4 regions of the Sulfurovum sp. TSL1 genome follow, and region 1 is predicted to be linked to each of the others. Evidence: riboswitches for the same ligand, from Rfam matches in the RefSeq annotation. Region 1 holds a riboswitch; each other region holds the start of a gene.

Region 1 (6,373 bases):
ATTTAAAGAGGATGGTGAAAAAGTACGTTCACTCTATGCAAGGGTGGAAAAGAAGGTCATTACACCGGTTGAGGTCATGCAGCAGTTAAAACCACTTTTGGATGAGATACAAAAAGAAGGGATCAAGATCATTATTAAGGGTGAAGAGAAGGAGAATGCAAAGTTGAAAAAAGAGCTTGGACAGGCACTGATGATCGCTCTATTCCTGATCTTTATCACTTTGGTCTGGATGTTCAACTCTTTGGTCTTGCCATTGATCATACTGACAACGATTCCGCTTTCTCTTTTTGGTGCGTTGGTCGGAACAAAACTCATGGGTATACATATGACGATGCCGGGTATGATGGGAGTCATAGGACTTGCCGGTGTGGTGGTTAATGATGGATTGATTATGCTTGACTTCATCAAAGGGAGTAAAGATTATGCCCAGATACAGGACAAAGCAGGGATGAGACTTCGTCCTATTTTACTGACTTCTGTGACCACCGTATTGGGCCTATCCTCTTTGATGTTCTTTGCTTCTGGACAGGCGCTCATCCTTCAACCTATGGCTATAAGTCTTGGTTTTGGTATTGCTTGGGCAACGGTCTTAAATCTCTATTATGTACCGTTGATGTATGCGGTTATTTATAGAGTGAAAAACTAAGCTATAGGTTCGGCTTTCTTTTCTTCTAGTAAAAGTGATAAGTCGACATCATCTCCATATGCTTGAAAGAGGCGGCAAATTTTATCGAGGTGAATGTTTGAACGTTCCAGATAGGGGTTGTTGTCTATAAATTCCCAAAACTTTTCAGGATTATTACAGAGGTCTTTGAGATAATGGCGAGTAAGTCTTCCCATTGTTTTTTCCGTATTCTTTAAAAGTTCATTTCTTTCTATGGCAAAAGGTGTTCTGATCCCATAATAGTCTACGGGGTCACCTATCTGTTGAAATCGTACGCCTTGTCTTCTCAGAATACGATCTAATGAAGGTTCCATGATAGAGAAAATCGTAGAATAATGATAGAGGAAAAAGTTTATCCTGGTTGACACCATAAGAAGCATAGCTAAATGTGTTCTCAGCTCTATCGCCGAAAAGTCCTTGTGTTCGAGGAGAGTATTAGATAAGGCTAAACGTGAAACTTCACAGATGGGTAACTTTTCACTCAAGTGCTCGATACCTTCTACATTTCCATCTTTTTGCATAGGCATGCTTTGAACAGGTGTCTCTGCATTGATAAAAAAGACCCTCACTGTACCGACATATTTTTTTCTAGTATTATCTCGTAAGAGATAGAGGAATGATTGTTCATCATCATGGCTAAAAAGATACCCCTTCTCTTCTAAAAACTCAGGTGACATTGAGTACTTGTGCGAAAAAACTTCTGCTCTTACTTGTTTGATAGCTTGAAAATCTTGTACATCGGTTGCGAGTACTAAAGTGTATTCTTCAGTTAAAAGTTTGAAGATCTGTTCTGAGGTCATTGAGACTCTTTCTTTGTAGAAATTAATAAATTTAAGATGGGTAATTCTAATCTACATTCTATTAAATGAAGTTGACATCAATCAGTTGCTTTTTGTAAGAGATTAAATATTTAGAATTCCCAGAATTAAAGTTTGTTAATGATACAATAAGGATTATTGGACGGTCATAAAAAGATATTTTGTATTGTCAAATCTAAACTTATCGTGAGGTAAGGGCGGAAAGTTATGGTTCTTTGATAGAAGATTGCCAAACTACCAATAAATGTATTTCTATGATACGTTTTTTCCTTCACTTTAGTTGTAGTACCTATTTCATGTTGAGTGAGATAGATTGAATTAAACTTTAGGATGAATAAATGAAAATGGTTTTAACCAGTTTTAAACTCTTACTCTTTGTGCTTATCACAAATACCCTCCATGCAAATGATGTTCAAAAGCTTCTGAATGATTTTAATCAGAAAAATGATTTAAGTCAAAAAACAATTGATGAGAATAAAGGGCATTTGGTACTTTTTACCAGAGAAAAACTGGAAAAAATGCATGCTAAAACACTGAAAGATGTATTTAAGACGACACCGGTAGTTTATTATCATGAAAATAGATATGGGTTACCTGATCCTTTGACTTCAGGAGCATTTGAACCTTACCGTAGTAATTTTATCCGTCTTTATGTGGATGGCGTAGAAATAACCCAAGGATGGATGGGAAGTGGTTTGATGCTTTATGGGGATGTGAATATAGATTTTGTTGATCATATAGAGTTTTATTATATGACACCCTCTTTTGAAACCAGTGTAGAGCCTGCATATCTTACGGTTTTTCTCTATTCTAAAGATCCCAAACGAGACAGTGGTGGAAAATTGGATCTTATAGGGGGAAGTAGAGGGTACAATTCTCAAAGTATCAATTATGGCGAGCAAAAAGAAGATTTTTCATATATGATCAACTTCTCTCATACGGATGAAAAAAGAGAGACCATAGATAATGGGACTTCTACCCCTCTTAAGAGAGATTTTGAACGTACACAACTTTTTTCTTATGTTAAAACAGAAGATCAAATTCTTCATTTACAGGTCATGAAAAAAAATACAGACAGTCTTGCGGGCATGAGTTGGGATGCTACACCTTTAGTCTCACAAATTGACTATCTGAATTTACATTTGGATTACGGAATTGATTTAAGTGAGCATTGGCGTACACAGCTTGCCTATGATTGGCTCAAAACTGATATGCTGCAAGAGGATGAGTATAGGGGCACCCCTTTTACCCAATATTACGGGGAATTAGCTTGGACAGATGCTTTGGGCTCAAATATTTTTGATGGTGAGTACAAAAACAGTACTTATACAGCTGAACTAACGTATAAAGAAACGATAGAAGACCACCGTATCACAGCGGGAGTAAAAGGAAGATACAAGAAGCTTGACTCTTTTGAAAGAGATGGACAAGATGCGCTTGTCACTCCTTTTACTACAGAGACGATCGCTACTATTTTTTTCCAGGATCAATATGCATTAAGTGCTCAACAATTGTTAACTCTTGGCATATCTTATAATCACATATCACGAAATGGAGACGTAGAAGATGACTCTCTCTTGCAACTGCGTTTAGGATACCTTTATGCCAATGATCATTGGAGTTATAAAACATATCTTTATCGTACCCAGTTTGCGTTAGAACCTCTTACACGTTATTTAGATTATACAAATTCTAAGGATGTGGCACTGCAGACTACAATAGGTGTGACTCAAGAGCTTGCATATAGTGATCAAAATTATCGTCTAAGATTGATGTTGCTTTTAATGCAGGATGAGGATGGTCTTTTAGAAAATAACATAGCAGGAGCAGAAGGAAATACAAAATATTTCTTTACCGTTTTCAATTATGATTATAATTTTGATATAAATAATAAAGTAAATTTACAACTTTATTATGCAGACTATAAAGACATTTTTGATTTAGATAAGCTTGAAGACGTAAGTGGATATCTTAGTTTTACAAATAGCTATGAAAATTTTGACTTTTACAATGGTGTAGTATGGCATTTAAACAACCTTGATTGGACAAATTATTTTGATCTAACAAGCTCCATTTCTTGGAATTTCAATGAAGACCTGACGTTGACATTAAAGGGACAAAATCTCTTAGATAAAGCTAAAAAAACAAATCTGTTTAGGACAGATCCTGCAACTGGCAGTATCTTAAGTCCTTTGAAAATTTCTCCTATAGATCAACGTATCACTATTGAGTTGGAATATTTGTTTTGAAAAAAATTCTCTTACTTCTCATTCTTGGCTATGGGCAACTTTTTGCGCTAGATAGTGAGAGTACACTTAAAATGTATCATGGTATTTTTACTGCATTGTCTTCAAAAATACCCATCACTGTATATATAAAGGATAAAGAGTACAGAGATGTATTTATCCATTCTAAAAAAATTGTATTATCTAATACAGTTCAGGGATCAGATATTGCTTTAGTGACAGATGAGAGAACGTTAAAGGATATTTTGTATACTAAAAATAGAAACTTTGCTAAAAAACCGATTATTTTTGTAACAAATTATCATTTTTTAAAGATGTCCGAGAAAATCGTTGGGGCATTTTATTGGCGGAAAGGACGCTCACAGTTGTTATTCATTAAGAATAGATTGAGACAATATAATATTACTTTACCTAAAGAGTATCAAAATTTTATGATTGATGAATTATGAGAAAACAGTATTTTGATAAATTTATTTTTTTCTTGATGGCTCTACTCATCATATTTGCTGTATTTTTACAGATCACAACAGTTCAAAGTACAGAGAAACTTAAAAAAGAAGAGATAGATAAAGCAGAACAATACGCATCCAAAATCGCTAAACTTATACTACGACAAACAGACAGTAATATAGAACCAATACTTACAAATAATCCTAAATTTAGAGATTATCTCAACGAATCCCTTCAAGCCTTTTTAACCAAACAGTATCAATATATCTTTGTACTGAAAAAAGATGTAAAAGGAAATTACCGTTTTTTACTCGATGGATCAGAAGAAGAACCTGAAGAGTATAAGACGATTTTTTTCCCTAAAAGTGAACTGTATGACAAGGTATATACAACGCAGAATATGCAAATTATTGAGCAGCATGAAGGGGTTGAACAGATTTGGTTGTCACTGGTTTACCCTATTGTGAGTGAAAATGAAACGCAAGCACTTTTAGTTTTGGACCTTTCAAAATCTTATGGCGAACATCTCAATAAATTTAACTCTCCACTGATGACCGTTGTATGGATGATGCAGATTTTTTTACTTCTCAGTATGTTTTTACTGGTTTTCCTGGCATATAGATATTATAAAATTCGTAAAGAGCTTATTATAGATGATTTGACCTCTGTCTATAAAAAGCAATACCTGCAAGAGTTTTTTGAAAAAAATCGATTGGATGACTACAATGTAATGTTGCTAGACATAGATGAATTTAAAAGGGTCAATCAAAAATTTGGTTATCAATTTGGTGATATTATTCTTACAGAGTTTACAAAAACACTTTTATCTACCTTGTCCCCTGGTGCAATACTTGTACGTACAGGAGGAGCAGAGTTTCTGGTTGTCTCCCCAAAATCAGAGGCTACAGTAGAAAAACAAGCACAAAAAACATTTGATAAGTTAAAAGAAAAAAAATATCTTATAGGTAATGACATACAGTATTTGACCGTTTCAATGAGTGCCATGAGTATTCCAGAAAAAAGTACGTCTGTGCAAAACATTGAAAGGTTGTTGGACGAAAAACTTTTAGAAGTAAAAAGTAACGGTAAAAATGCTTTGGCAATCTTATCCAAAGAAGAACTTAGTGGTATAAATTATAGCAATGTAGATTATATAAAAGAAGCTTTAGAAGAAGAACGATTAATATGTCTTTACCAGCCTATCTATGAAACACAGACAAAAAAAATTAAGAAATATGAAGCTTTAGTGAGACTTATTGATAAAGAGGACCCAAAAAAGCTCATTATACCTTTACATTTTATGAAATTGGTAAAAGGGACAAGTCAATATATCAAAATGAGTAAGTTGGTTTTCCGAGACGTATTTCAAACCTTGAAGAGATATGAGGATGTGGAAATAAGTGTGAATGTAGATCTAGATGATTTAGACAATGCAGATATGATGAACCTTATTACACATAATTTATATGAACATAGAACTATAGCAAATAGGTTGACTTTCGAAATTTTGGAAGATCATGAGGTGAAAGATCATGGAAAAGTTATGTTTCATTTACAACAGTTAAAGGCATTTGGTTCGAAAATAGCACTGGATGATTTTGGAAGTGGATATGCAAGTTATAGTTATTTGATAAAGTTGAATATAGATATTTTAAAAATTGATGGAAGTATTATCAAAGAATTAGAACATAGACCCGATCATGCTAAAACTGTCATTAGCTCCATTCGGGGATTAGCTGAATCTTTTCAATATGATCTGGTTGCCGAATTTGTTGCAGATGAATATATCTACAACATCATCAAAGACCTGGGTATTCAATATGCTCAAGGATATTATTTAGGAGAACCAAAACCTATTGAATGGTATATGGATAAAAACCACTAAGAGTTTACACTTATTAAAACTATTTTGCTATAATTATTGACTTTTTATAATACTAAAATAGGATACAACCGTGAGTAGCATCTATTGTTACTCACTGTACATAAGGACCGGTATACGTGCTAAGTGCTGTTGAGAGAAAAATAGAACAATTTATAGCTGACCTGAATGATAAAGAGATAAGTGGACTTTATGCTCAACTGCCTGATGGTAAAAGACTGCGTGCAAAGCTCATTTTGAAAATTGCGGGTAATAGTCTTTCTGTGGTGAAGACAGCTGCTGTCGTTGAGATGATACATGCTGCAAGTCTTTT
Region 2 (6,373 bases), on a different contig from region 1:
TATCACCGTGTCTGATGATCTTATTAAATGACCCTTCTACCCTTGGATGAAATACTTTTTCAGCTGTTCTTGGTATCGGAGCACTCCTATGTGCCATAGGACTAAGCTGCTGTCCACCTATCGTATAGGTTTCCGTCTCATCTTTACTGTTATATCTTGGCACACCCCAGCGTGTATCAATTCCGATACTTGGCGTAGAGAGGTTCCATCCAAGTCCCATCCATGAATTCGAAGCACCCGAACTGTAACTTACGCCAAGCTGCGGCGCCATCCCCTGTCTTCCTGCAGGGATCTCAATAGGATAAGAGAGTTGTGCATCACCCATACTAGAAGCTTTAGGCGCTTCTATTAGATTGATCTTTGCACCAGGATTGGCTACTTTAAGATCTTTGATCTGTGTCGCGCCGTAGGCTTTTGCCTGTGGTGCATCGGGTGTTTGTATAACGGCATTGATCATATCTGTGAAGTGATCTGTTTTAGAGGTGATCACACCTGCTGCACTTGCTACTTTTGGAAGCGGCATCCAACGTCCTGCCTCTTCATCGAAGAAGTAAGTCTTGACATCTTTGGCGCTTGTTCCTTTAGGAAGTTTACTCTCATCGTATGCGATTTCAAGATTGTTCTCTTTATCAAACTTGATACCGTGAGGCAAGAAACGATATCCCTCTGCATCTCCTTTAGTAACGTTAACCATACCCTGGTCAAGTTCTGGAAGATCACGTGTATTAAGGCTCAAGACCTTGATGTCTTTTTTTGTCTGTAGTGCTTCTCTTTTAATATTGAGCTTTGCTGTTTTGAACGCTACTTCTGCTCCCGTTTCAGCGGCTACTATATATGTTTTACCTCTGCTATCAGCATTTTTATCATTGAGAAGCTTGACTGCGTTTGTACTAAGCTGTACGGTTTTGCTTTTAGGTTCATACAAAGCAAAGTTTGTATTGATAGAAAGGGTTTTGGTAAGGGTTTTTCCATTTGAAAACTTAGCGACTACCTTTACATCTTTTGTGCTGTCTGCTTTCACCAGTGTTTCAAATGAACCTAAAGTACTTTTAACCTCTTTTCCGTCTACCGTGATCTTAGGTGATTCATTTTTATCTGATGTGACAAAACCTCTTACATACGCATAGTCACCATAGTAAAGCCCTGTTTGCGGTTGGAATGCTACAAGTTCAGGAGAAGTATCTTTTGATTGAATGTTGTCATTGAGTGTTAAAGAGAGTTTAATGTTTTTGATCTGATATGGTATAGGCAGGTCACCTTTCTCATGAGGAATGAACCGGATCTTGTTGGTACCGGCTTTAAGCCATTGAGGGTTGATCTCTTCAGTTACCTCTGTGCTCTTAGCCTGTTTTAGTGTAGGTGCGCTTGCCTGTACCAGTAATCCTCCCTGTGCCAATTCGTCATTGATCGCACGGATAACACTTGCTCCTCCGGTGACACCTGAAACTTCATAGCTCAATACGGCTTTTTCTATCTGTTCTGGCTGATATGCGATATCCATGGAGAAGGTACCGTTTTTTCTTAGATTTGCATCTGTACTAAGTACGGCCGTTTGCTCTTTTGCTTGATAGACTCTTTGGCTATCAAGCTGCACTCCGGCATCTGGGGTAAGAACAGTTTTTACAACGGTGTTAAGTTTAGTTCCTTCCTCAGTTTCAAATCTAATTTCTGCCAAACCTTTTGGTAAACTTTTTAAAGGGTTCAATGTCAATCTAATAGCATCAGTATCAACTATCTGTTTGAATGCAAAAGTATTCCAATCATTATCAAGGTTTGCTAATGATTGCGTATTCCATGAAGTTGCTGTTTCCCATAAACCATTGACTTTATATTCAACTGCAACCTGATAGTCACTTGATCCAAAGACGCTCATGCTTTTTAAAGAAACATCTTTAGAGAAAACTCTCTCAATTAAAACACTTTCTTGTAATGTATATAAAGTGTCTGTATCTTGATCGAATAACGAGGCATCTTCTTGCCCGTTCATATGGTACGATTTTATAAAGGCCTGTTCATTTAGATATTGTATATGTGTACTAGTATGTGTCGCTGCTTCTACAAAGCTAACTGTACTGGAAAATAAAAACAATGATGCGATCATAGGTGAAATAACAGGAGAGAGCTTTTTCATAAATTTGAACATTCTAAACCTTTATAATAATTACGTAACTATTTTTCTTTTAAGGTTTCTATACAAACTAAAATATGATTTACAGAGGTATGCTTATCGAAATTTTTTTATCCATAACTTTATCTGTGTTCAAAAAAAGTTTAAATAAAAAATAAGGAGTAAAGGATAAGTGCCTCACATCTTGTATTTTAGTTTTATAGTAAGGCAATCCGGCGGTCTAACGAGAGATCCGTGACTTTCCGTCCTTACTTCGCAGTAAGTTTGGCATATCCTTAAGAAGGCAAATAGTAACAAATTTAATATTAAATTAAGGTTGTATCTTAATAAATTCTTATATTTTTTTTCTTTTTATATGTCATACAATATATAAGTTTAAGTATACTGAAAGGATTTGTTCCCTCACTACTCAAACAATATCTGAGTTCTAGTTAAATTGGGGAATTTTGGCAGAGTTAAATAACTGGATAGTCTGAAAATACGTAATTTAGGGGCCTTTGGTGGCGGACAGTGAGGGATTCGAACCCTCGGTACCCTTACGAATACGCATCCTTAGCAGGGATGTGGTTTCAGCCAACTCACCCAACTGTCCTTGTGTTTTTGTGGATGAGATTATAATTAGATTGGGTTAAATAGAAGCTTAAAATAATCTCAATTGTTTTTAATTTTACTTTTTTTCACTTTGATCAATTATATTTTAGGAAAATCACAAAAAAACTGATTATCATTACATCTAAAGATTTATACAACAAGGTTCGAAATGTTAAAAAAACTTACGCCTCTTATCGTACTGGGAATGTTTGCTTTAGGTGCATATCTTATGATGAAAGGTATGGACAATGCTGTCCATATGACCCAATCAAAAAAAGAGATCAAAAAGTAGAAATGACTTTGAGGATCTCTTCTACTTTACTTTGCGGGTCACTGTCTTTATAGATAGGTCTTCCTACAACAGGGTAGTCTACTCCTTCTTCATTTGCAAGATCCAGCGTCGCCACACGCTGCTGATCTCCGGCATCTTCACCGAAAGGCCTGATGCCAGGACAGAGCGTCAGGAATTTCTCTGACGTAGCATTTTTAATGGCCCTGCTCTCAAAGGTAGAACATACCACACCGTCCAAACCGTTTTCATAACTCATTTTTGCGAACTGCTCCGCTTTTTCGTCTATGCTTTTTTCGTAGATGCTCTGGAAGTTCGCTTCATCAAATGAGGTCAGTGCGGTCACAGCCAGTACCAATGGACGGTTTTCATAAGATGCCAGTCTCTCCATCACTGTTTTCATAGCGACAGCCCCTGCCGAGGCATGGATGTTGAACATGTTGACGCCGAGTTTGGCGATCTCTTCTGCTGCATCTGCCATAGTGTTGGGGATATCGTAAAGTTTGAGGTCTAAAAATATCTTGAAATCAGGATTGATCGCTTTGAGTGCTTCTATAAAAGGTTTCCCGTCACGGATGTAGGCACGAAATCCTACTTTCATCCAAACATTGTACGATTTGAGTGACTCAGCTAGGGCCAAATTCTCTTCAGCTGACGGCAGATCAAGTGCTACGCATAGTTCCATGGTTTAAACCTCTTATCTTTTAGTGGTATAATAATATCAAAATTTTAATATATAAGGACTAAACACACATGTTTGGAAGAGAAACAAAAAGATACGATATCGTTCAATCTGTAATGGATACATACAACTACGCTAAATTCACCACTTCTAAAGGGGTGATCTGGGCTAAGCTTTTTAAAGATGATGCACCTAACACGGTTGCGAACTTCGCTCACCTTGCAGAAACCGGATTCTATAACGGTCTGAAATTTCACAGAGTGATCCCTGGGTTTATGGCACAGGGTGGTTGTCCGTATTCTAAAGACAATCCGGCTATGGCTGGTACAGGTGGACCAGGATGGCAGATCGACTGTGAAACGGATACAAGTACGCATCCACACAGAAGAGGGACACTCTCTATGGCACACGCAGGACCGAACACAGGTGGAAGCCAATTCTTCATCACTTTTGTAGCAACGCCACACCTTGACGGTGTTCACACAGTATTTGGTGCGATCGACGAAGACGATACGGAAAGTTTCATGGTGCTGGACCAGATCCAACAAAATGATGACATCATCAGTATTGAAGTGGTTGAATCAAGAGATTAATGAATTGTTTATCATCCCTGGACCTTCATCCGGGGATAACCTAAAAGGAACTGTATGTACGGATATTATAGAGTTGCATCGGCTGTGAACAAGACCATCGTAGGGAACCCTGCAAAAAATGCCGAAGAGATCATCAAACTTATCCAAGATGCACACGCCAAAGAGGTTAGTGTCGTTGTATTTCCGGAGCTGACGCTTACAGGATACACTGCCAGTGACCTCCTTCTCAATCAAACACTCATCGCTTCACAAAATGAGAAGCTCTCGTATCTACTGCAACATACGGAAGCGTTCAATACCATTGCGATCATCGGTATGGCGCTGCTTGAAGCGGACAGGCTCTACAACTGTGCGGCAGTGCTTCAAAGCGGGAAGATCCTGGGGATCATACCTAAAAGCTATCTGCCGAACAAAAAAGAGTTCTATGAGAAACGTCAATTTGTCTCTGGACGGGATATCACAAGAACCACTACACAACTTTTAGGAGAGGAGATACCTTTCGGGGTGGACCTGCTTTTCAGTGATGCCAAAGAGATGACTTTCGGAGTGGAGATCTGTGAAGACCTTTGGGCTGTGACACCTCCTAGCAACCATATGGCAAGCAATGGTGCCAACCTGCTTTTTAACCTTTCGGCAAGTAACGAACTCATAGGCAAAGCCGAATATCGCGAAGAGCTGGTGCGGACACAGAGCGGTCGCTGTATAGCCGCTTATGTCTACAGTTCTGCCGGTGTGGGTGAATCCACCACCGATACCGTGTTTGGAGGGCATGCGATCATCTCCGAATATGGGTCTACTCTGGTCCAGAATGAGCGTTTCAGTCTGAAGAACACCCTGATCACAGCAGACGTGGACCTGGAGCGTCTAAGATGGCTGAGACTCAATGAATCGAGCTACTCTGACGGCAGACGTAAAAAAACACGAACCATCATCGTGGAAACCCTGCCGGAGATGACTGCGCTTGACCGTGCTATCAACCCTATGCCATTTGTCCCTTCACGTTTTGATGAGAAAAAGCACCGTTGTGACGAGATCGTTCAGATCCAGGCCCATGGACTCATCAAACGTATGAGTCATGCACATATCAAGAAAGCCGTGATAGGTATCTCAGGCGGACTCGACTCTACACTTGCCCTGCTCTCCACACACAGGGCCTATGAGATCATGGGATGGGATGTTGCTGATATCATCGCGGTGACCATGCCTGGATTCGGAACAACGAGCCGTACCAAGTCCAATGCGGTCAAACTTTGTGAAGCCTTAGGTGTGACATTGAAAACCATAGATATCACCGATATTTCTCATAAAGAGTTCGAAGCCATAGAACACGATGTCAATGAACACAGTGTTACCTATGAGAATGTACAGGCACGTGCGAGAACATCGATACTGATGAACATGGCCAACAAAGAAGGCGGGCTTGTCATCGGTACGGGCGACCTGAGTGAGATCGCCCTTGGCTGGTCCACCTACAATGGTGACCACATGAGTATGTATGCCTTAAATTCCGGTATACCCAAAACACTGATCCAGTATGTGATCGAGTATTATAAATCCAATGCATCCATCACGGATATTATCGATGATATCCTGGATACACCCATAAGCCCTGAATTGCTCCCGCACAATGAGGATGAGATCGTACAGGAGACAGAAACGATCGTAGGTCCTTATGAATTGCATGATTTCTTTCTTTACCACTTTATCAAGTACGGTGCCAAACCGACGAAGATACGTTTCCTGGCCGGTTTGGCCTTTGAGGGGAAATATGATGAAGCGACCATTACCAAATGGCTCACACTCTTTTTGAAACGTTTCTTCACCCAGCAGTTCAAACGTTCATGCATACCTGATGGACCCAAAGTAGGTATGATCTCTTTAAGTCCGAGGGCAGATTGGAAGATGGCCAGTGATGCAGATGTTGAGATCTGGCTAGCGGAGTTAGAGAGATGAAATCCAACAACACGATAAAACACTTCATCAACACGATGATCCAGGGGCTCTTCTGGCTTTTACCGATCGTTGCCACCATCATCATCATTTCATGGCTTTATACAAAGATAGAACTTTTACTGGCTGGATTGTTTAGG
Region 3 (6,373 bases), on a different contig from region 1:
ATATTGACCGCACTTATTTTCTCAACATTAGGTTTTGTTTTTATCCATCAAGTGGATCACTACTATCAACTTTATATCGTTGCGGTACTTGTAGGCCTCTCTTTGTGTTCTACACTCTCTTTAGCGGTAGATGCACGGCTCAACATCATATATTCAGCTATTCTTTTATTACCTCTTATTTATACCATGGCATTTCTTTATGATACACCTTTGCATATCATACTTACCATTTCATTGATCTTGTATTTTATTGCACAAGTGACCAATATCTATAATATGTATCGACAGAAGAATGCTTTTAATATGTTGCAGTCAGAACATATGCTTTTAAACAGTCTATTTAAAAATGCACCGCTAGGTATCTTTACCTATAATAAAGATCTAAAGGTCCTGGAGTGCAATGAACAGTTAAATAAACTATTAGAGTATGAAAAAGATGAGATGATAGGAATGGATCTTCATATACTTCCGGACAAGGATATAGTAAAAGTATTAGAAAATGCCATTATAGAGGGTACAGAGTCTTATGAAGGTCCTTATGTATCTCTCAAGAATAAGTCGTTTTGGATCGATGCTAAAGTGTTCTCTTTTACTGACCTGGATAATAATATTTTGGGCGGTGTAGGCATCATAGAGGATAAAACGAACGAACATGCCGCCTTAACAGAGCTTGAATATATGGTACAGCATGATGTGCTGACCGGTTTGTTTAATCGTAGAGGTTTTCGAAACTATATGGAGAAGCTTGTAACGAGTGCAAAACATCAAACATATTTTTCCATACTTTTTTATCTTGACCTGAATCAGTTTAAAAGTATTAATGATTCTTTGGGACATCAAGTTGGAGATGATGTGCTGCTTGTTGTTTCAAAACGTTTGACAGATCTTTTAGGAGAAGATCGTATGGTAAGCAGACTGGGGGGAGATGAATTTATCATTATCATTCCACATGTATCAGAAGACAAACATATGGCATATAAAGAAGCTGAAGCGTTTTCCAGAGAGATACAGGATCTGTTCTTGGAACCATTTATCATACAAGAAATGCATTTACATATTAAATCAAGTATAGGTATCGTTCTTATGGAACCGGCTTATACAAATATCAACGAGATCATTAGACATGCTGATCTCTCTATGTATCAGGCAAAGAATGATAATGGACATGTTGCATATTATGATCCATCGTTAGATAAACAACAAAAAGAGCTATTTATACTTCAGCATGATCTGGCCTATGCAGTCAAAAAAGATCAGTTGGGTCTTATGTATCAACCTGTAGTTTCCATAGATGGAGATGTAGTGAGTTCTGCTGAGGCACTTATACGTTGGGAACATCCGGATAGAGGGTTCCTGTCACCACAGGATTTTATACCATTGGCCATTAAAGCAGGTTTGCTTTCACACATTACATGGTGGGTTCTTGACAATGTATGTCAACATATCTCTCAGTGGAAAAAAGAGAATAGGTGGAAGCTTGAGTATATTTCGATCAATGTGAATGCACAGCAATTTGTAGAAACTGATTTTGCTAGTGAATTCCTTAAAAAGTTAAGAGAGTATGGTCTAGAGACTCAAGATATCATGATAGAGATCACAGAACGGTCACTCATCGATAATTTTGATAATACAGAAGATGTAATTAATGAATTACGCAGACAGGGAGTGAGATGTGCCATTGATGATTTTGGTATAGGCTACTCTTCTCTATCTTATCTGAAGAAGCTTTCTTTCCATACATTGAAAATAGATAAGGAATTTATAAAAAATATAGAATCCATTCCTAAAGAGGTACATCTTATTTCAAGTATTTTGGACATAGGAAGACAATTTGACTACAACATCGTTATCGAAGGTATTGAAAATGTACAGCAGCAAGAGCTTCTTAGAGAGTTAGATCCAAAACTCAGGTATCAGGGATATCATTTTTGCAAAGCCATTGATATAGAAGAGTTTACTGAACGTTTTTTAAAATAGTGATGTAAGTTCTTAGATTTTTATCTCCCTTTCATATATTGGATCATTAAAGATGTATCTAATTTTTGATTCTATATAATACTTCTGTTTATAGTAAAGAGATTTTTTAAATATTGTTTGTTGTGCCAAACTTGTTGTGAAGCAAGGACGGAAAGCCATGGGTCTTAGCTCCAAATATTATTTAATTCAAACTTATTTTGTTGTGCCAAACTTGTTGTGAAGCAAGGACGGAAAGCCATGGGTCTTCAATGGGAAGATCGCCAGGCTGCCAAAATGAATTTACTTCTTTTGTGCAACTGCAACATCCAATTACACAAGGATATTTATGAAAAGATTTCACACGCTGATCGGTATTATCGTATCGTTCACACTTATGACACTCATCTCTGGATGTGGTGGAGATACTACATCTTCTACTCCAACTGGTACTCTATCACTCAGTATGACAGATGCACCACCTCAATTAGGTCCTGATGTGACGGAAGTCAATATTGCCGTTATCGGTATTGAATATAATCATGATGGAAACTGGATTACTGCTGATGATTTTGTACCTCAAACATTCAACCTACTTGATCTTCAAAATGGTAAATCACTTCACCTAGGGGATATGATACTACCAGCAGGACATTATTCTGAAATTCGTTTCAAACTGGCTGCACCTTCAAAAATATCAGAAGTTAAAGCTAATCCGGATTGTAATGTAACCTATGCAGATGGTACCTCAGTACCATTATTTGTTCCAAGCGGAGCACAAAGTGGATATAAAGGAAAAGGTGCATTTGATATCACTGCTGATGCAAAAATTGCAGTAACTGCAGATTTCAATATTCATAAATCAATCGTTGTGCAAGGAAACGGAGATTATATTTTAAAACCTGTTATCAGATTAGTGGTAACTGAACTTTCAGGTATGATCAATGGGACTGTAGTAGATATAGCTGACTATAATACGACTTCAGATTCTTTAGTGGTTTACAGTTACAGATCTGGCGAGTATGATGTCAGTGAAGAAGATGGAAATGCAGATGGAATCAATTTCCAGAATTCTGTAAGCAGCAGCGATGTCAATATGAGTGATGGTAACTTTACGTTGTCATACCTTGGTGAAGGTAACTATAGCCTTATTACGGCACTTTTTGTAGGTGATGTATTTGCTTCTGTTGTTGATCAAGAAGACAATGTTGAAGTACTTAATGGACAATCAACACTTGTTGATATCAATACGTCAAACTAAAATCATTAGTTAAATATGCAAAGATACATACAGTGTATGTGGCTTTGCAGATAGAGGTTCCATTATGGATCTCTATCGTTGGTGCTACTTAAAAGAATTCTCAAAATGTATTTTAAAAAACGATCTGTCCGTCTTGCTGCATACGTTTGATAATACCTTGTGCCATCTGATGGCCTTGATACGCTGCTTTTCTACACCATTCTATGGCTTTTTCTTTGTCTTCTTCACAGCCCAATCCCATATCATAAAGTGCGCCTAGGTTAAACTGGGCTTTTGCATTACCTGCCTGCGCTGCTTTAGAGAAGAGTATAAATGCTTTTTTGTAGTCCTGGTGTACACCACGGCCTTCTTTGAACATGGCACCCAAATTGTTAAAGGCGTCTATGTTGCCTCTTTTTGCTGCTTCTTCGTACCAGAAGGCTGCTTCTGATTCATTTTTCTCACAACCTTCACCATTTTCCAGCATCAATGCCACTTCAAACTGTGCCAATGGCACTTCTCTGGTTGCAGATTCCAGATAGTAGTCAAAAGCTTTTTTCGTATCCTGATTCACTCCAAGTCCCCTGAAGCAGAGATAACCCAGATAATAGTAGGAAACGGGGTCCTTTTGTTTTTCCAGAGCAGTGTAGAGTTCAAGAGCTTTGTCGTATTCTTTTGCGAGTAATGCGTTGTATGCTTCTTGTGCTAGAGGGGTCATTATACACCGAACCCTTCAAGTTCAGTTTGAACTTTTTCCATTTTGACTTCTGCATCTTCCAAAGCTTTTTTGTTTTCTGTAATGACATGTTCAGGTGCATTGGCAACGAACTTTTCGTTGTTCAGCATACCACTGAGTTTTTGTATCTCTTTTTCCAGCTTCTCTTTTTGTTTGCTAAGTTTACCGATGATCGCACTTAGGTCAATCTCTTCAGTCGGGATATAGACTTCAAGGTTGTCAGATACATCTGTAACGGCGTTTTCTACTTTTGCATCTACAAATTCGATCTCTTCTACTTTTGCCAGTTTCTGTATAAACGGTTTTGCTACATCCGTATCGATATTTGTACCAAGTTTGACGTATGCCTTTGCGATCTTAGAGTTACCCATATCTATGATGACCTTGGCTCTTCTTATCGCGGTGATGGCTTCTTCGATAATGGCAAAGGTTGCTTCAGAATCAGCATCCTGTTTAACTTCTTTAGGGAAGTTCATTACCATGACCGAGTTCCCGCTTTCCAGTTGGGTACCTGAGAGTTTATGGTAGAGATGTTCAGAGATAAATGGCATAAATGGAGAAACCATTTTCAGTGTCTCTTTGAAGACCGCACCAAGTTCTGCGATAGACTCTTTGCTTGCTTTGGAGTATTCGATACCCCAGTCACAAAACTCGTTCCATACAAAGCGGTAGAGTGCAGTTGCAGCTTCATTGAACTTATAGGCTTCAAGCGTTTCACGTACTTCCTCAACAGCTTTTGCCAGACGGGTTTGCATGTATTTACCAAGCGGTGTCTTGATCTCTATATCTTTGAGGTCAGCAAATGTATCTACATTCATCTGAAGGAAGTTAGATGCATTGTAGAGCTTATTGGTAAAGTTTCTAAACTGTTCGAGGTTCTTTGCACCAAGTTTGATGTCACGTCCCTGAACAGCAAGGAATGCCAGTGTAAATCTGATGATATCGGCAGAGTGTTCTTCGACCATATCAAGCGGGTCAATAACATTACCCTTGGACTTACTCATCTTAGCACCATGTTCATCACGAACAAGCGCATGCATATAGATATCTTTGAACGGTAACTCGCCTCTGAAATGTTCACCCATCATCATCATACGTGCAACCCAGAAGAACATGATGTCAAATCCTGTGATCAGCAGTGAATTCGGGTAGAAGTCAGCCAGGTCACTGTCGTTGTATGTTCCTTCCATTTTACCGTTGTTCCCCCAGCCTAGTGGTGAGAATGCCCAAAGTGCAGAAGAGAACCAGGTATCGAGTACATCAGGATCCTGGTGTATCTCCTTACTCGCACAGTGAGGACACGCTTCAGGGTTCTCATGTTTGTCAGCCCATTGATGATCACATGTATCACAGTAGAAGACAGGGATACGATGCCCCCACCAGAGCTGTCTTGAGATACACCAGTCTCTCAGTTCGTCCATCCATGCTCTGTAGGAGTTAAGCCAATGAGGAGGGTGGAACTGTGCTTCACCTGCATAGGTCTTTTCAATAGACTTTTTCGCTACCTCACTGCGTACGAACCACTGTTTTGAAATATACGGTTCTACGATATTCTTACATCTGTAACAGTGGCCAACCTGGTGAACGTGATCTTCGATCTTGACGATGTAACCTTCTGCTTGCAGTTTTTCCACGATCGGTTTTCTTGCTTCAAGTCTCTCCATCCCGGCAAACTCACCGCAGTATTCGTTGAGGATACCTTTTTCATCAAATACAGTAATAAATTCAAGATCGTGACGTTTACCGACTTCGTAGTCGTTCTGGTCATGTGCAGGGGTTACCTTTACGATACCTGTACCAAATGTCATATCGACATGATCGTCAGCAATGATCGTGATCTTTCTGTCGGTCAGGGGAAGTATTACCTCTTTGCCGATGATATCTTTGTATCTCTCATCATCAGGGTGAACCATGATTGCAGTATCCCCAAAATAGGTTTCAGGTCTTGTTGTCGCTACTGTCACATGACCGCTTCCATCAGCAAAATGGTAGTTCATATGGTAGAACTTACCGTTGACTTCGTCATGTTCCACTTCGATGTCAGAGAGTGCACCGTCATGCGTACACCAGTTGACCATATAGTTGTTCTGAACGATCATCCCCTCATTATAAAGATGGACAAATGCCTCTTTCACTGCTTCTTTCAGTCCTTCATCCATCGTAAAACGTTCTCTTGACCATGCCGGGGAGACACCAAGCTTTCTCATCTGGTGTACGATCGTACCGCCAGAGTACTCTTTCCATTTCCATACTCTCTCAAGGAAAGCTTCTCTGCCTAGTGCTTCTTTGGTCGTACCCTCAGCCAAAAGTTGTTTTTCTACCACGTTTTGTGTAGCGATACCCGCGTGGTCGGTTCCCGGTTGCCAGAGAGTTTTATATCCATCCATGCGCTTGTAACGTGTGATGATGTCTTGTAGTGTAAATGTAAGTGCATGACCGATGTG
Region 4 (6,373 bases), on a different contig from region 1:
ACGTATACCCGACTGCCATCACCACCGGACCTGTGATCACACCTAGTGCCAAACCTTTCAGCATTTCCCCATCCTTTTTTCTGCCTCTTACAAACATGATATATTTATGCTTCGACCAACCCGTAAAGTGCAGTGATCTCCTGCGCCCAGATCGATTCATCGATCGTCTCCAGGACAAGGGGTATGTCATCCATACGCGGGTCATTCATAATGAATTTAAAAGCATCCCATCCGATCTCTCCCTGACCTAACGAGTCATGCCTGTCCACTCTTGAACCCAACTTCGGTTTGGAATCATTGATATGCATACCCATAAGATACTCTCTTCCTACGACTTTATCAAAACTGCTCCATGTTTCATCATAGGTCTCTCTCGTACGGATATCATATCCTGCTGTGAACATATGACAGGTATCGATACAAACGCCTACCCGGCTTTTATTCTCTACCTTATCTATGATGTGTGCCAAATGTTCAAACTTATACCCAAGATTGGATCCCTGTCCTGCGGTATTTTCTATGACCAGTTTGACATTGGAATCTTTTGTCGCTTCTATGGCTCTATTTAAGGATTCTGCTATCACATCAAGACACTGCAGCTCTGCGTGCATGAGCTTGTCATGGTATTCAGGGTCTTTTTTAGGGATCTTAGTCAAATGCGATCCCGGGTGGAAATTAAGCCTGTCAAGCCCCAGGATACGGCAACGTTCCAACTCATCAATAAAGGCATCTCTTGATTTTTCGAGTTTGTCTGCTTCAGGATGTCCCAGATTGATAAGGTAAGAGTCATGCGGTAAAATGTGTTTAGGCAAGATACCAGAAGCCTCAAGATTTTGATGAAATGCATCTATCGTTTTTGTCTCTAAGGATTTTGCAACCCATTGTCTTTGGTTTTTCGTAAAAAGTGCAAAGGCTTTCGCTCCTATGGCCATTGCATTGAGTGGTGCATTATCTACACCTCCGCTTGCACTTACATGTGCACCGACATATTTTGTCATCGTTGTACCTTAATATTGTTTTTTCACTTGTATAAGTATAGAATTGATTGTATCACGGAAAATAATCTGCTTGTTTAAAACACTATAATCGATGTTGTATTTATCTTCTTTTACGATCTTCTGTGTAAACCCGTCACCCTTTTTTTCTAATCCGGTACCGTTCAACAGAGGTCTACCTCTAAATATATTGTCCAGTATATCATCCGGGTACATAGCACTGAGCACTTCTTTGTTAAAGGCACGTTTCCCCATACATTCCAACAGACTCATACATACTGAAGTCCCGGATATCTCCAGAGACATGAGTGGATGCCCACTGCTGTAGATCTCGATTTTCAACGCCTCTTCATTCTCATAGATGAACCCCATATCTGCATACTTAAAGGTAGGGGTTTTAAATATGATGTAGGCAGAATTTTGTTGTACATACTCTTTAGATGCACAGCCACTCAAAAGAAAAGCCGTAATAAAAATCCAAACGGTTCTTTTAAAATCCATATTTTTTTCCTTATTTTAGATAAATTATATCCTATCTTAAGAGATTTTTAAGCGCCCTATCTATATAATGCCATCCACAAGTTACAGATGGCCCCATCGTCTAGCGGTTAGGATCCATGGTTTTCATCCATGTTACCGGAGTTCGAGTCTCCGTGGGGTCACCATTTTTAACTTGTAATCTATCAACATTATGTGGCCCCATCGTCTAGCGGTTAGGATCCATGGTTTTCATCCATGTTACCGGAGTTCGAGTCTCCGTGGGGTCACCATCCATTTAATTAACCCTATACTGTTCTATTGTATACAAAATCCCATTGAATAAACATCAGGTAAGCCTTAACCTATATCATAGCGATGAAATCATCAACACTACTCAAAGTTTTCCTATGGATTGCCTCCAGGAAGAGTCTTTCAAATGCCTCATCAATCACTGGTCCTGAGAAATAATACCCCTGTAAAATATCGCATTTTTGATCTACAAGAAACTTGCGCTGTTCTTCATTCTCAATCCCCTCGGCAACGATCTTCAACTTGAGGTTTTTAGCGATGGTAAAGATCGTTTCAACAAAACATTTGTCTTCACCCTCTTCAAGATGATGCAATTCAGAGATAAACGACTTGTCGATCTTGATCTCATTGATAGGTAACTGTCGAAGATAACTTAAAGAGGAGTACCCTGTTCCAAAGTCATCCATTGAAAAACGAATACCGTAATTTTGAAGGATCTTCATGTTTTTGATCAGTTTTGTGATATCTTCTGCAACGGAAGTCTCTGTGATCTCAAAGACGATCTTTGAGCGTTGTTCTTTGCTAAGATAGGTGTCACAAAGATGTTTCACATCATTGATAAAATGATAATGAAAAAGCTGTCTCATGCTGACGTTAATAGACATCTGTTGCAACAAAATACCCTTTTCTTCCCATTCTTTCAATGTGAGAAATGCCTCTTTTAATATATAAAATCCCAACTCTATAATGAACCCCGTTTTTTCCGAGATCGGTATAAATTCAGTCGGAGTGACCTCTCCCAATGTTTCGTTATCCCAACGGGAAAGGACTTCACAACCGATAATTTCATTCTCCGCATTGTACTGTGGCTGGTAGGTCAATGTTATTTCATTGTTTTGAAGCGAGAAATGCAATAAACGTTCTATCTCAAGTTTCCATTCGACATGCTTTGCAAGTGTCTCATTGAAGAAGATAATGCCGTTTCTTCCCTTCCCTTTGGCCTCATACATGGCGATGTCCGCTTCTTTGATAAAATTACCGGCTTCCATCTTCGGGTCACTGATAATACTCACACCGATACTCGCACTGATATATAAATAATGCTCTTCTATATGGTAACTTTCTCTGATCAATGCCAGTAACTCCTCTGCAAACTGAGAGGCATGATGAAGACACTCCTGCTCAGTTGCGAAGGAAGTACTCAGAACACAAAACTCATCTCCGCCAAGACGGGATACAAAATTGTGGTGCTGTTTACTCAAAGCGCGCATACGGTCTGCTGCCTGACAAAGCAGCATATCTCCGATATCATGGCCCAAAGTATCATTAATGGTCTTAAAATGATCAAGATCGATCAATAACAGATAAATATGTTGATGATCGTGTTTTTGGCTTTTCATAGCGTCATTCAAAAGTTCGATAAAATAGCGTCTGTTCCCGAGTGTCGTCAAAGCATCATGATAAGCCTGGAATTGACTTTTAATGAGATAATTAAAGGTATTGTGCGCGGCATAGAGCAAAACACCGCCTAAAACGATCGTAAAAAAAGCCAATAGATAGCTGTAAAACTCACCTACCAGGATAAAATAGATGGTCAAAGGCAGCATCAGTGTGACCAGAGTAAACAGAGCGAGCTTTTTTTGTGAAGCCAAAATGGTTGCCGAAACAACTGTAACGCCCAATTGTGTTGCTATGGCTACATAATGTAATTCTATATCATTGCGTGATGTATAGATCAGAAACATGATCGTCCAAACAGAGAAATAACTGAATAGAAAGTATCTCAGCTGCCCAAGCCATTGTTCTTTTTGCTGCATGTTAAGATCATGCTCTAAGAAACTCCTATGTAATCTATATCCCCAATATGAGAGTACCAATACAAAAGAAAACCATAAAAGTTCAGGAAGAAACGAATAAGAGTAGAGCCACCCCATATACAGATACCCCATGCCGGTACCGACAAACAGTGCGATCACCACAAGTATCTGTTTGTGCATAAAATCATAAAAGTGCATATTGTCGAGCATGGCATACCTTGAAATAGTTCTTAAGTTGTTCTACTGATTGTGTGACCTGGCGATCTTTTCATTCGCTATATGACATAATAGCATTCAAGACCCATGGCTTTCTGACCCCATCTCACGACAGGTGTAGCATGTTTACAAAAGTATCATGTATTATAAATCATTTACATTAATTTAATATGACAATTCTAAACATAATGCATTATATTTACTTATGCTGTTTTTAGTGTATCAAAAAGGTTACACCGAATCCATATACGTATGATCTATTTTAGCATATTTATAGATGTTCGGAAAGTGCAGTTGGATGATTCCATGAAGTTTGGTGGAGCATAACGGGATCGAACCGATGACCTCTTCGCTGCCAGCGAAGCGCTCTCCCAGCTGAGCTAATGCCCCAAAGATGTGAACATAGGATTCTAGCACAAGATAGGTATATTTTACCTATCTTGTGCAGAGTTTTTACGCACGTTCTGTTATTTCAAGCAGATGGTACCCAAATTGTGTTTTCACAGGACCGTGTACTTTACCCACCTCATCGTTAAAAACGACTCTGTCGAACTCCGGTACCATTTGTCCCTGGCCAAATCTTCCAAGATCTCCGCCTCTTGCACCTGAAGGGCAAGTGGAATTCTGCTTTGCTGCATCTTCAAAGGTGATCTCCCCTGCATTTATCTTCTCTTTGAGGCTCTTACAGAGTGCTTCGTCATTGACCAATATGTGTCTTGCTGATGCTGTTGCCATTTTCTTTCCTTCTCAACGATTAATGAAGTGAGTCATACGCTACTAGCTCACCTTTTTTCAGTCTTGGAAGTATATCCAGTTTTATCTTTTTAAGCAAAAATGTTTTCTTCTCTGCCGCTATCGCTGTATCTCTTGGTATACTCTGCAATTTATTTCTATAGTGTATCGTAAGTATGTTGATTAGGGCACTATTGAGCTCCTTTTCATCCATTGCTTTGATACTCTCATTTATACTTAAACCTACCAGCCCGGGGTGCTCGTCTTCCCCATTGATCAATGCTGTAAAAAGTGCGGTGTACTCCCCCAACATGGTCGTATCCATCACGCTAAGTACATTATCTATAAGGTTAGGATTTTCGATGAGTGTTTTTAAAATACTTAAATATCCTATATCATCTCTTTTTTGTGTAAAACTTTCTCTTGCCCTGGCTACATTGGCCTCTTTACCAAAAAGAGAAGGGGCTACACCCACCAATGTCGCTGCCATGGGAATATACGCATCTTTGATGATCTGGCTGAGTGTCTCCAAATACTGTTTCAGGGCGCCGAAGGCGGCTTCTTTGGCTCGAGGGTCATTGAGATTATACATAGATACGATCATCTCCAGCACAAAAGGGATCAACGGTTTGGCATTGCGAAGCAATTTCGCTACGCTCTCACTCTGCCCTTTGGCTATGAGGTCTGCAGGATCCTGTCCGTCAGGGAAAAGTACTACACCGCCATCAAAACCTGCCACTGACAACATCTGGGCCGCTTTCAGTGCTGCGGCTATACCCGCCTTGTCACCGTCGTACGCCAGGATCACTTTTGGATCTCCTTTGCGCAGCAGAGGCAAATGCTCCGGCGTCAATGCGGTTCCCATCCCGGCGACCGCTTCTTTAAAGCCTGCCTGATGGAACATCACTACATCTAAATACCCTTCACATACAATGATCTTTTTGTTCTTATAGATGCTCTCTTTTGCCAAATGATACCCATAAAGGAGTCTCGACTTATTGAAGAGTTTTGTTTGAGGAGAGTTGATGTACTTTGCAGGATGGTTCGTAATGGTCCTGCCGCCAAACCCGACCAAAGAACCGCTGGTAGAATAGATAGGAAAAGTGATCCTCTCCACCAAACGTGCATAATAACCGCTGCCGTTTTCATTTTGGGCGATGATCCCTGCTTCTGCTGCCTTGGGCAAAGGAAGCAGAGTCCTTTGCAGAAACTGCATCACTTCACCTCCGCTTGGCACATATCCTATCTCAAACGTTTCAATGGAATTTTGGGATATGCCTCTGTCAAGCAGATACTTCATCGCTGTTTCATTGTGATGAAGGTTTTTCACATACCAATGACCTACGGCTTCAAGTACACGTTTTGCATCAGAGTAGTCCGAGCTTCCTTTGCTGTAGGTCAATGAAAAGTTATGCATGGAAGCAAGTTTTTCTATCGCTTCAGGATAGGAGAGTTTTTCCAGCTCCATCACGAATTTAATGCTGTCTCCCCCTACGCCACAACCAAAACAGTGATAGATCTGTTTACTCGGGCTGACAACAAAAGAAGGGGTTTTTTCTCCATGAAAAGGACAGTTGGCTTTGTAGTTCGCTCCGGCTTTACGCAGCTCTATGAAGCTACCTATCACATCTACAATGTCAATACTGTTTTTTAAAGATTCTATCGAGGCATTATCTATCATTCTAAAATTATATCTAATTAGATATAATTTAAGGACGTAAACAGAGTAAAGCGCCTGTAACTGGTTATTTTAACCTTTCCCCCATTGCTTTGTTTCTCTTAAGGATTATTTTGGAACATATATTACCTGCGTATAATGACCCTCTTTTCAGTATTATGCTTATTGTTGTGATCTCTCTCATCATCGCACTCGTTACCTATGGA

The links. Region 1 has a riboswitch for cyclic di-GMP ahead of LDM98_RS11570 (hypothetical protein). Riboswitches for the same ligand answer to the same signal wherever they lie in the genome.
Region 2: linked by a shared signal. The riboswitch ahead of LDM98_RS03760 (SpvB/TcaC N-terminal domain-containing protein) and the one ahead of LDM98_RS11570 (hypothetical protein) in region 1 are both predicted to bind cyclic di-GMP.
Region 3: linked by a shared signal. The riboswitch ahead of LDM98_RS03480 (DUF4382 domain-containing protein) and the one ahead of LDM98_RS11570 (hypothetical protein) in region 1 are both predicted to bind cyclic di-GMP.
Region 4: linked by a shared signal. The riboswitch ahead of LDM98_RS07780 (bifunctional diguanylate cyclase/phosphodiesterase) and the one ahead of LDM98_RS11570 (hypothetical protein) in region 1 are both predicted to bind cyclic di-GMP.

What each region holds. Positions count from the first base shown of each region.
Region 1 covers NZ_BPFI01000004.1:87,489-93,861, forward strand. Annotated here, with positions in the region: gene LDM98_RS11560 (efflux RND transporter permease subunit) at 1-646, shown strand, start outside; gene LDM98_RS11565 (acyl-homoserine-lactone synthase) at 643-1,464, opposite strand; cyclic di-GMP riboswitch class I at 1,647-1,724, shown strand; gene LDM98_RS11570 (hypothetical protein) at 1,821-3,731, shown strand; gene LDM98_RS11575 (hypothetical protein) at 3,728-4,177, shown strand; gene LDM98_RS11580 (EAL domain-containing protein) at 4,174-6,063, shown strand; gene LDM98_RS11585 (polyprenyl synthetase family protein) at 6,180-6,373, shown strand, end outside.
Region 2 covers NZ_BPFI01000001.1:768,442-774,814, forward strand. Annotated here, with positions in the region: gene LDM98_RS03760 (SpvB/TcaC N-terminal domain-containing protein) at 1-2,143, opposite strand, end outside; cyclic di-GMP riboswitch class I at 2,332-2,407, opposite strand; tRNA gene LDM98_RS03765 (tRNA-Ser) at 2,630-2,720, opposite strand; gene LDM98_RS11755 (hypothetical protein) at 2,889-3,011, shown strand; gene pyrF (orotidine-5'-phosphate decarboxylase) at 3,001-3,693, opposite strand; gene LDM98_RS03775 (peptidylprolyl isomerase) at 3,762-4,283, shown strand; gene LDM98_RS03780 (NAD(+) synthase) at 4,338-6,236, shown strand; gene LDM98_RS03785 (DUF502 domain-containing protein) at 6,233-6,373, shown strand, end outside.
Region 3 covers NZ_BPFI01000001.1:681,329-687,701, reverse strand. Annotated here, with positions in the region: gene LDM98_RS03485 (EAL domain-containing protein) at 1-1,977, shown strand, start outside; cyclic di-GMP riboswitch class I at 2,172-2,250, shown strand; gene LDM98_RS03480 (DUF4382 domain-containing protein) at 2,303-3,214, shown strand; gene LDM98_RS03475 (tetratricopeptide repeat protein) at 3,327-3,911, opposite strand; gene LDM98_RS03470 (valine--tRNA ligase) at 3,911-6,373, opposite strand, start outside.
Region 4 covers NZ_BPFI01000001.1:1,584,791-1,591,163, forward strand. Annotated here, with positions in the region: gene LDM98_RS07755 (hypothetical protein) at 1-64, opposite strand, end outside; gene nfo (deoxyribonuclease IV) at 105-998, opposite strand; gene LDM98_RS07765 (hypothetical protein) at 1,008-1,496, opposite strand; tRNA gene LDM98_RS07770 (tRNA-Glu) at 1,586-1,660, shown strand; tRNA gene LDM98_RS07775 (tRNA-Glu) at 1,691-1,765, shown strand; gene LDM98_RS07780 (bifunctional diguanylate cyclase/phosphodiesterase) at 1,838-3,751, opposite strand; cyclic di-GMP riboswitch class I at 3,789-3,889, opposite strand; tRNA gene LDM98_RS07785 (tRNA-Ala) at 4,072-4,147, opposite strand; gene LDM98_RS07790 (peptidylprolyl isomerase) at 4,211-4,492, opposite strand; gene dnaG (DNA primase) at 4,512-6,170, opposite strand; gene LDM98_RS07800 (lipopolysaccharide assembly protein LapB) at 6,281-6,373, shown strand, end outside.